Regions from separate parts of the Sphingobium sp. Cam5-1 genome, predicted to be linked through region 1. Evidence: riboswitches for the same ligand, from Rfam matches in the RefSeq annotation. Region 1 holds a riboswitch; each other region holds the start of a gene.
What was found. Region 1 has a riboswitch for cobalamin ahead of IZV00_RS18525 (HoxN/HupN/NixA family nickel/cobalt transporter). Riboswitches for the same ligand answer to the same signal wherever they lie in the genome.
Positions count from the first base shown of each region.

Region 2: it holds a riboswitch for cobalamin, as region 1 does, so the genes downstream of both, IZV00_RS00490 (TonB-dependent receptor plug domain-containing protein) here and IZV00_RS18525 (HoxN/HupN/NixA family nickel/cobalt transporter) in region 1, are expected to answer to the same signal.
Region 3: it holds a riboswitch for cobalamin, as region 1 does, so the genes downstream of both, IZV00_RS16290 (TonB-dependent receptor) here and IZV00_RS18525 (HoxN/HupN/NixA family nickel/cobalt transporter) in region 1, are expected to answer to the same signal.

Region 1 covers NZ_CP065139.1:996,809-1,000,079, forward strand. The annotation lists gene cobW (cobalamin biosynthesis protein CobW) at 1-885, opposite strand, end outside; gene IZV00_RS18525 (HoxN/HupN/NixA family nickel/cobalt transporter) at 882-1,931, opposite strand; cobalamin riboswitch at 2,103-2,348, opposite strand; gene IZV00_RS18530 (formate dehydrogenase accessory sulfurtransferase FdhD) at 2,453-3,235, shown strand.
Region 2 covers NZ_CP065138.1:97,230-100,500, forward strand. The annotation lists gene IZV00_RS00475 (nitrate reductase) at 1-171, shown strand, start outside; gene cobA (uroporphyrinogen-III C-methyltransferase) at 158-940, shown strand; gene mobA (molybdenum cofactor guanylyltransferase) at 1,025-1,561, opposite strand; cobalamin riboswitch at 1,589-1,848, shown strand; gene IZV00_RS00490 (TonB-dependent receptor plug domain-containing protein) at 2,019-3,271, shown strand, end outside.
Region 3 covers NZ_CP065139.1:499,163-502,433, reverse strand. The annotation lists gene IZV00_RS16290 (TonB-dependent receptor) at 1-1,339, opposite strand, end outside; cobalamin riboswitch at 1,581-1,827, opposite strand; gene IZV00_RS16285 (hypothetical protein) at 2,036-2,209, shown strand; gene IZV00_RS16280 (LysR family transcriptional regulator) at 2,412-3,271, opposite strand, start outside.

The DNA of each region.
Region 1 (3,271 bases):
CAGTCGCGCGGGTCGTCCTGCGACTGCGATGAAGCCCTTTAAGCGGAGGATGTCATGATCGGCGATGACCCGCTCCAGAGCCGCGGGCAGCCGCGCGGGATCGTCTATTTCGTTTAGATCAAGGACGAAACTGTCGAAATCCTCATGATCATGATCCTCCTCATCGTCATGATGAGACGGTCGCGCGTCGATATGTTCTTCAACGCCGATGCCCAGGCCAAGCAGGATGGCGGGATCGATCTCGCCGCGCGCGGTGCGAACGACGCGGACGCCGGGCCGCACTTCGCCGCCCAGCTGTTGCTCCAGTTGGTTGAGCTTCTCCGGCGCGACCAGGTCGGTCTTGTTCAGCAACACCAGATCGGCGCAAGCCAGCTGGTCTTCGAACAGCTCCTCAATGGGGCTGTCATGGTCCAGCGTCGGGTCCGCCGCCCGCGCGGCGGCCAGCGCCGCCTCGTCATGCGCAAAGCGCCCCGCCGCCAGAGCGTCCGCATCGATGAGCGCGATGACGCCGTCTACCGTCGCCCGCGTCCGAATATCGGGCCACTGAAACGCCTTGACCAGCGGCTTGGGCAGGGCAAGGCCCGACGTCTCGATGATGATATGATCGGGCGGCACATCCCGGTCCAGCAGCCGCTGCATGGTAGGCAGGAAATCGTCCGCCACGGTGCAGCAGATGCAGCCATTGGCCAGCTCGATAATGTCGTCATCCGGACAGGCTTCATCGCCGCATCCCTTCACCAGCGATCCATCGACACCGACGTCGCCAAATTCGTTGATGATGAGCGCCAGCCGCCGTCCGCCCGCATTCTCGATCAAATGGCGGATCAGCGTCGTCTTTCCGGCACCCAGAAATCCGGTAATGACGGTAGCAGGAACCTTGCTCATAAAGTCTGTCCTTGATTGGAGAGGGGTACTTCGATCTCGTCGAAGCGCTTCCAGCGGTAGATGAACCAGCTCACCAGCCAGCAGGCGGCGAACAGGCCGATGATGAAGAAGCCCAGGCTATTGAAATGCTCGCCCAGATCGGCGGCCACCGACCAGACGCCGCCGGTCAGGCCCAGCTTGTCGCCCAGCAGCGCCGCCGCCTCGATCCCGCCAATGACGATCGCGACCAGCGCCGACACCGATGTGATGGTGATATTATAGTAGAGCTTGCGGATTGGCTTCACGAACGCCCATTGATAGGCGCCCATCATCAGCGCCCCGTCCGCCGTGTCTATGAGCGCCATGCCCGCCGCGAACAGCAGGGGGAAGATCAGCACCGTCGCGATCGATAGCCCGCTTGCCGCCTGTCCTGCAGACAGGCCGAGGATGGCGACTTCGGTCGCCGTGTCGAACCCCAGACCGAACAGGAACCCCAGCGGCGCCATGTGCCAGCTGCGCGTGACCAGCCGGAACAGCGGCCGGAACAGGCGGGCAAGAAAACCCCGGTTGCCCAGTAAAATATCCATATCCTCATCGGCATAGGCGCCGCCGCTGCGAACATGGTTAAATGTCTTCAGAACCGATCGCAGGATCATCAGGTTCATCGCGGCAATGGCGAACAGGAATGTGGCGGAGATGATCGTCGCGATCGTTCCGCCAATCTCGCCCGCCGCCTCCACGCTGCTCAGCGCACTGGCGGCGAAAGCGATTCCGACGGCGGCGATCAGCACGATCCCGCTATGCCCGATCGCGAACCAAAGGCCGACGGTCAGCGGTTGCTGCCCATCCTGCATCAGCTTACGGGTCACATTGTCGATCGCGGCGATATGGTCGGCATCGACTGCGTGGCGCAGGCCCAGGCTCCAGGCGAGCAGGGCGGTGCCCAGCATCATCGTGTCGCCCGCAAAGATCAGCGAGGCGCACAGCCACAACGCGATGTTGGCGGCGATCAACGCGCCGAATATGAAAGTGGCGCGTCGTCGCAGCGCCGGAAATTGCATGGCCATAAAAGCATGGCTCCCGTCAGCGTCGGCGAGACTGGACGGGACCTCCGCAAAGCGGCCGACACCACGCGCCGGACGGACGCATCATAGCGCCCGGCACGCATGCCGGTGCGGACCCGCCGCACGCGTCGCTCAGACGGAATACCGTGCCCCGGCCATCCCCTGGGCCAAAGCAAGAGCGACCAGACGCCGACAGGTCTCCTGGCTTACGGGTCCTCGCTCGACACATGGCCTTCCCAGGCCTCGCATGATTTAGCGTCCGGCCCAGTGGCTGACCCTCCGACAAGTGACGGAAGGTCGATATGCGTCTCGCTCACCGCTTACAGTTGCAGGGACAGCCGCGGATTTGGGCGCCTTGTCAGCAGCCCGCACCGCATTCCCTTTAAAGCCCTTTCAGGCACCGGCGCGATCGTGGCCGTGCATAGATGGCTTGGCCGCCAAAGGGAAGCGGCAGTTGCATGCCCGCGTCCATTTGCCTCCCGCGCCATATTGCCGCGCGCGCATTGCCCGCCTAGACCGACCCTATGTCTTCGCCCTTCTCCTTCACCCGCATCACCCCCGACGGCGAGGCGTCGCCCGTGACGCGCGAGTTGGCGGAGGAAGTGCCCGTCGCGATCGAGTTCAACGGCGTTGGCTATGCCGTGTTGATGGCGACGCCCGCCGACGTTGCGGAACTGGTGCAGGGGTTTGCGCTGGCCGAGCGGCTGGTCCTCCCATCCGACGCGCCGCTCGACGTCGATGTCCATGCGACGGAGCAGGGCTTGGTCGCACGGGCTACGCTGCCGGAAGACCGGATCGAGGGGCTGCTAGGCCGAGTCCGTCATCGCGTCTCCGATTCCTCCTGTGGTTTGTGCGGCGTCGAAAATCTGGAACAGGCGCTGCGTCCCTTGCCTGCCGTGACTGCCCGATCGGACGCGAGCTGGGAGGCGATCTTCGGTGCCCTGCACGATCTTGCCGCGCATCAGCCGCTTAACCGGCAAACCGGCGCGGTCCATGTCGCTGCCTTGGCCGGGGCGGATGGTGCCATCCGCCTCGCCTATGAAGATGTGGGCCGCCACAATGCCTTCGACAAGCTGATCGGGGCCATGCGGCTGCGGCAATTGTCGTGGGATGGCGGCTTCGCGCTGCTGTCCTCCCGCTGTTCTTTTGAACTGGTGGAAAAGGCAGCGCTCGCCAATTGCCCGTTGCTCGTTACCATCTCCGCCCCGACCCGTCTGGCAGCCGAACGCGCGGCCAGCGCCGGATTGCCGATCGTCGTGCTCGCGCGGCCCGATGCCGTGCTCGCGGCGGGCGACCTGCCCGACTGACGACGCGCCGCTCCCATCTACCGCTTGCGGACGCGC
Region 2 (3,271 bases), on a different contig from region 1:
TTCGACATCGGCCTTAATCAGATCGTCGCCGCCATCCGCGACCAGAGCCTGGTCGACGTGCCCGCCATCGGCAAGGCGATCGGCGCTGGCACCAATTGCGGGTCCTGCCGCCCCGCGCTCGCCAACATCCTCGCCCAAATCCCGCAGGAGACGCTTCATGCAGCCGAATGAATTGATCGCCCCCGGTGAAGTCTGGCTGGTCGGCGCAGGGCCGGGCGACCCGGACCTCCTCACCCGCAAAGCCGAAAAGCTGATCGCGGCGGCCGAAATCGTCTTCTACGACGCCCTCGTCGGCCCCGGCGTCCTCGACCTGATCCCCGAAGGCGTCGAGCGGGTCAGCGTCGGCAAGCGTTCCGGCCGCCACAGCAAGGCGCAGGAAAGTATCAACGACCTCCTCCTCGCCGCCGCCAAAGCAGGCAAGCGCGTCGTCCGCCTCAAGGGCGGAGACCCCTCGGTATTCGGCCGCTCGTCCGAAGAGATGGAGCATCTGGCCGCCGACGGCATCCGCTTCCACATCTGCCCCGGCATCACCACGGTCAGCGCAGCAGCGGCGAGCGGCAGCGCCTCGCTCACCCTGCGCGGCAAGGCGCGCGGCCTGACGCTGGTGACCGCGCATCTGAAAGCCGGAGAGCCGCTCAAGCTCGACTGGGAAGCGCTCGCCCGCCCCGGCGGCACGCTCGGCATCTATATGGGCCGCGCCGCCGCCGGAGAGATCAGCCGCCAGCTGATCGCCGCCGGACGCGATCCCGAAACGCCGGTGATGGTGGCGGTCAACGTCTCCCTCCCCACCGAACGCCTGATCCGCGGCAAGTTGTCCGCGCTCGCTTTCCTGGTCGCCACGATCAGCGATGAAGACCCGACCCTGCTGCTGATCGGCGAAGCGGTGGCGGGCACGTCCATGCCTGTAGGGGTTGCAGCCAGCGTCGCTCTTCCGCTTTGAAGGCCGACTCTGCGCAACTTTTGCCCTGAGCTTGTCGAACACCCCTGACCTTAGTTGGAAGGAAGGGAGGGGGCTTCGGCAAGCTCAGTTCGGCTCGCGCCAGTGCGCCAGATCCTCCGGCCGATTGATATTCGGCAGCACCAGTTCCGGCCGCTCCACCACCCGCGCGCCCACCCGCTCGATCCACCCAAAGATCGACCGATTATTCTCTTCCGCCAGATGCGCGTTCAGTTCGTCCGCGAGCGACGCAGGCCAGAAGCCCGCCAGCTGCTGCCCCTTCAGCACCGCCCCACTGTCGCCAATAAGCGCCTCCACCAGCGCCGCCGGATAGACCGGCATGTCGCACCCCGTCGTCAGCACCGCATCATAACCCTTCGTCCGCGCATGATGCAGCGCCGCGTTCAGCCCGCCCAGAGGCCCCAGGTCCGGCGCAGGCCGATCCGCCAGCCCCGTCAGCCCATCGACGCCCCGCCCACAGACCACCACGGCCTCCACATGCGGCGCGATTGCCGCCACCGCATGCGCCATCAGCGTGCGCCCGTCCGGCATCAGCGCCAACGCCTTGTCGCTTCCGAACCGGCTGGATCGCCCACCCGCCAGCACCGCGCCCAGCAATCGCATCGATCCACTCCTTGGCAATAGCCTCACTTTCCCCTATGGCGCGCCGCGTGAACGGGCAACCGTTCACGAAAGATCGCGCCGGAAAGGGAATGCGGTGCGGACGGGATCACCGTCCAACTCCGCGGCTGTCCCTGCAACTGTAAGCGGCGAGCGCGATGCACAGGGAAACCTGCAAGCCTTCAAAGGGGGAGGCGAGGGGGACCAGCCACTGGACCAAAAGTCCGGGAAGGCGTGCATCACCGCGACGACCCGCGAGCCAGGAAACCTACCGGCGCATGGTCGCTCTTGCCTTGGGTCCAGGGATAGGTCCGGGCACGGTGTTTTCCGTCTGAGCGACGAAGCGGCGCAGGGCCGCATCGGTGCGCGTGACGGGGCTGGCGTCTCTTCTTCCCGCATACCGGCCGCTTGTGCGGCAGGCCCTGGGCTCATGTCGCATGGCGCTCAGGGAAGACAGACTATGATCAGGACCGGAATTTCACTGCTGGCGCTGCTCGCCGCCACGCCCGCCCTTGCCGATGATGAGGCGGACGGGATCGTCGTCACCGCGCTCGGCATCGAACAGCCCACCGACGAGGTCGGGCAGGCGGTGACAGTGATCGACGAGAAGACGATCGACACCCGCCAGAATGTCAGCGTCGTCGATCTGCTGATGACGACGCCCGGCATCCGTTTCAACCGCACCGGCAGCTTGGGTAACGTGACCAGCGTATCGGTGCGCGGCGCGGAAACGACGCAGACGCTGGTGCTGATCGACGGCGTGAAGGTCAACGACCCGAGCGGCATCGGCGATCAATATGATTTCGGCAACCTGCTGGTCGGCAACATCCGCAGGATCGAGGTGCTGCGCGGTTCCAACTCCATCGCCTATGGCAGCCAGGCGATCGGCGGCGTCGTCAACATCATGACCGGCATCCCGAGCGAAGGGTTCGGCGGCAAGGCGTCGGTCGATTATGGCTATGCCGATACGCTGAATGCGAAGGCGGATGTATCGGGCACCAGCGGCATATTGTCGGGCGGCGTTGGGCTCGCCTATTTCCGCACCGATGGCATCTCCGCTGTCTCTTCCGATTTCGGTGGCGCGGAAAAGGACGGCTATGAAAATATCACTGGCAATGCCCGGCTGAAGATCGCCTTCACCGATGATCTGAGCCTCGACCTGCGCGGCTATTATATCAACGGTGATCTTGACTATGACAGCTTCTTTGGCGCGCCGACCGATAGCCCTGATGCTGCTAAATCCAATCAATATATCGGCTATGCGGGCCTCAACTTCGCGCTGTTCGAGGGCAAGCTGACCAATCGGGCGGCCGTTACCTGGTATCAGCAGGATCGCGACTATTATTTCGTGCGCGGCAACGCCCCGGACTTCGGCTATTCGGGCACGAACCTGCGCTTCGAATATGAAGGCGTCTATCAGCCCATGGATGACGTCAAGCTGCTGCTCGGCTATGAGCATGAGCGGCCCGATTATGAGTTTTTCGGCTTCGGTTCGCAGGAAAGCCACCGCGCCAATATCGACAGCGTTTATGCCCTCGCGGTGGTGAAGCCAGTTGAAGGCCTGTCCATGACCGCAGGCGTGCGGCATGACGATCACAGCCAGTTCGGGGGTGCGACCACCTTCGGCGCGAACGCCAACTATACCCCCAATGGCGGCGCGACCAATATTCGCCTCAGCTATGGCGAGGGTTTCAAGGCGCCGTCGCTCTACCA
Region 3 (3,271 bases), 500 kb from region 1:
CGCCGCGCGCATCGTTGGAATGGAAGCCCCGGCCCCAATTGGCGTAAAGTTCGATGCTGGGATTGAGCCGCCAGGCGATCGCGGCCTTGGGCGAGAGGAGCGTGTCGGAACCGCTGCCTTCGCCCAACGCGTCGGCGTCGGCGTCCTTTGCTGTGACCGAATAATGATAATAGTCGCCGCGCAGGCCGCCCGTCAGACGCAGGCCCGGCAGCGGGGTCAGCGTCGCTTCGCCATAGAGAGCGGCGGAGGCTTCGTTCACGCGGTAGCGGCCGAGCGAGGAGAGGAAGGTGCGGACGGCGGTGCGGTTGACGCCGACATTGCCGATCGCGTCATAGCGGTTTTCCGTGCCGAGCTTCAGTTGCAGCGCCGAGCCAAGGTCCCATCGTTTTTCGCCGGTCAGGCCAAGGATCCAGCGGCGGTCGAACTGCTCGATCTGTGCGCTGGTGCCGTCGGGATCGGTGTAGGTGGGGTTGGAGAACATCGTCCAGTCGTAATATTGCGCGTAGAGATTGGCGCGCCATGTCGGCTGAACGGTGGCAAGATTGCCGATGATGCGCGTCGTCTCACCGCGCGCCGATGGATCGGGCGAGCAGAAGACATCGGGGCAAAGCGGCGTGCCGATGATGCGTTCGGGGATCTGTTCGGTCGGACGCCATGTCGCGCGATAGGCGTGCAGCGTGGCGTCGATCTTACCGGCCCCAGCGGGAAGCGTATATTTGGCGAAGCCCGCATAATGGCGCAGATGTTCAGCCTCCTGCCACGGGCCGTCATAAGCCTTGGCTTGGGCGACGAGGGTGAGATTGCCTGCGCCCGCCTTTACGGTGCCGCCTGATGCCAGCCTGCGCCAGCCGAAGGAGCCGCCCTCCGCCGCGACCCATGGACGGTCATAGCCGTCGATCGTGGTCATATAGGCCGCACCCGCGAGCGCGAAGTCGCCACCATCGGCGCGATAGGGGCCTTTGCGAAAATCCTCGCGCGCGATGATTTCGGGGATGAGGCCGTTCAAGTCGAGATAGCCCTGGCCGTGGCCATGGCTGCGGAAATTCATCTGAACCCCGTCGATATAGGTGGTGAAGTCCGATCCATGGTCGAGATTGAAGCCGCGGAGGAAATATTGATTGGCCTTGCCGCTGCCCGAATGTTGGGCCGCAACCATGCCCGGTACGGCTTCGAGCAATTCGGCAACGCGCAGCAGCGGGCGGACGAGCAGGTCCGCGCCGCTGATGCTGCCTTCGCTGGCCGCATGGGCGGTGCCGATCTTGTCCTCGCCCCGGCCGAAGACGATGATGGTGTCGGCGTCGTCGCCCGCGTCGTTCGCATCGGCGGCGAAGGCGGGCAAGGGAAGGAGCGTGGCGGTCAGCGCGCAGGCGGCGCGGTGGAGTTGATTGAGTAGTTTCACTTTATGCACTCCGGGCGTCTGGCGACATCCGGCAAGAGACCTGTCGCCCGACGACGACCGGCGCGCGCGAGCGACCGGACGCCCCCAAAGGCGGCCGCCAGCGTCACCGAAGCGGCCTCTTGCCGCTCGTTCGTCGCTCAGACGGAAACTACCGTGCCGCGGCCATCCCCTGGACCAAGGCAAGAGCGACCAGACGCTGGCAGGTCTCCTGGCTCGCGGGTCATCGCTTGATGCACGGCCTTCCCAGGCCTCGCAGGATTTAGCGTCCGGCCCAGTGACTTGCCCCAACCTGCCTGTGAGGTGGGGCGATGTGCATCGCGCTCGCCGCTTACAGTTGCAGGGACAGCCCTGGCTTGGGGAGGCGGGTGCCTCCTTTACCATGTTCCCTTTTAAGCCTCTTTCGAGGCACCGGCGCGATCATACCCGGGGTTGCCCCGAGTGACGGGGGCGATAGCGGAGGTGGTGAGGTGGGGCAAGTGGGGTTACTCCCTCTCCCCTTTAGGGGAGAGGGTTGGGGAGAGGGGAGTAACGTGGGTTGCTTTACAGTCCCCTCTCCCGCCTTCCCCCCGCCTTCGCCGGGGTCGGCACCTCGGCCAGAGTCACGTGCCTCTGGCCGACCCCTGAAGGGGAGAGGGGATGGCCGATGGATCAGTTCAGGGTCGCGCTGCGCTCGCGCTGAAGGCGCAGCGCCATGGCTTGGTAGCGGACGGCGCGTTCGTTGTGGAGGGCGATGGTGGCCTGGTCGGCGCCGCGCAGGCGCGCTTCCCTGGCTTGCCGCGCTTCCTGGGCGGCGCAGGCGGAAAAATGTGACGCGTCATTGGGGCGCATGGCCCTTATCCTCTCTCAATTTCTTATGGCTCGAACGATAACATCGGCCTGTTTCCCGCTGCTATTACGCAGGTTAACAGGGGAAAGCTTCTGTTTTTTGACAGTCGGCTTGCAAATGATTTCAGGAGGGGATTTCTACGCTTTTCAGGCAGTTGGGCGGGTGGCGCCAAGGTGCTTCTTGCTATCAGTCGCCCCGGTTCCACGATGCATCGCGGAAGATGTCGCGCAGGAAGCCGATGAAGGCGTCTACGGCGGCGGGACGGCCTGCGGCGCGGGGGTGGACGGCGTGGACGGCGAGGTCCTCGGGTCCTTCCCAGCTATCGAGGACGCGGACGAGGCTGCCCTGCCCGATCAGGTCGCCCACGTCCCAGAGCGAGCGTAACGCGATGCCGACGCCCGTCAGGGCGAGTTCGCGCACGATTTCGCTGCTGTTGGTGCGGACACGGCTTTGGCCATCGACCAGTTTGCGCGCGCGGCCGTTGACGAGCCGCCATGGCAGCTGCCCTTCGGCGGCGAGCAGGTGATGATGGGCCAGGTCGGCGATCTTTTCCGGCAGGCCATGCGCCGCGAGATAGGCGGGGCTGGCGCACAGGATGCGGCGGTTGGCGGCGAGGCGATGCCCCTCCAGATGCGCGGGAATGTCGCTGGTGATGCGGATGGCGACGTCGATCCGCTGGGCGAGGAGGTCTTCATAGGCGTCGGTCAAGTTGAGTTGGAGGTCGACACGTGGATGCTGTTGAAGGAAGCGGGCGACATGGCGCGCGACGTGTAGGCGGCCGAAGGAGGTGGGGGCAGAGATGCGCAACGGCCCCGACGCCGTGCGATGGCGGTTGGTGACGCGATCTTCGGCCTGCTGGATGGCGTCGAGGATGGCGACAAGATCGCGGTGCAGGCTGGCGCCTTCCTCCGTCAGGGCAAGGCGCCGCGTGGTGCGATGGATGAGGCGGACGCCAAGCCGCGCTTCCAGCCGGGAGATGCGTTTCGACATCATGGCGGGCGAGATGTTCAATATGCGGCCTGCCGCCGAAAGGCTGCCTGCCTCTA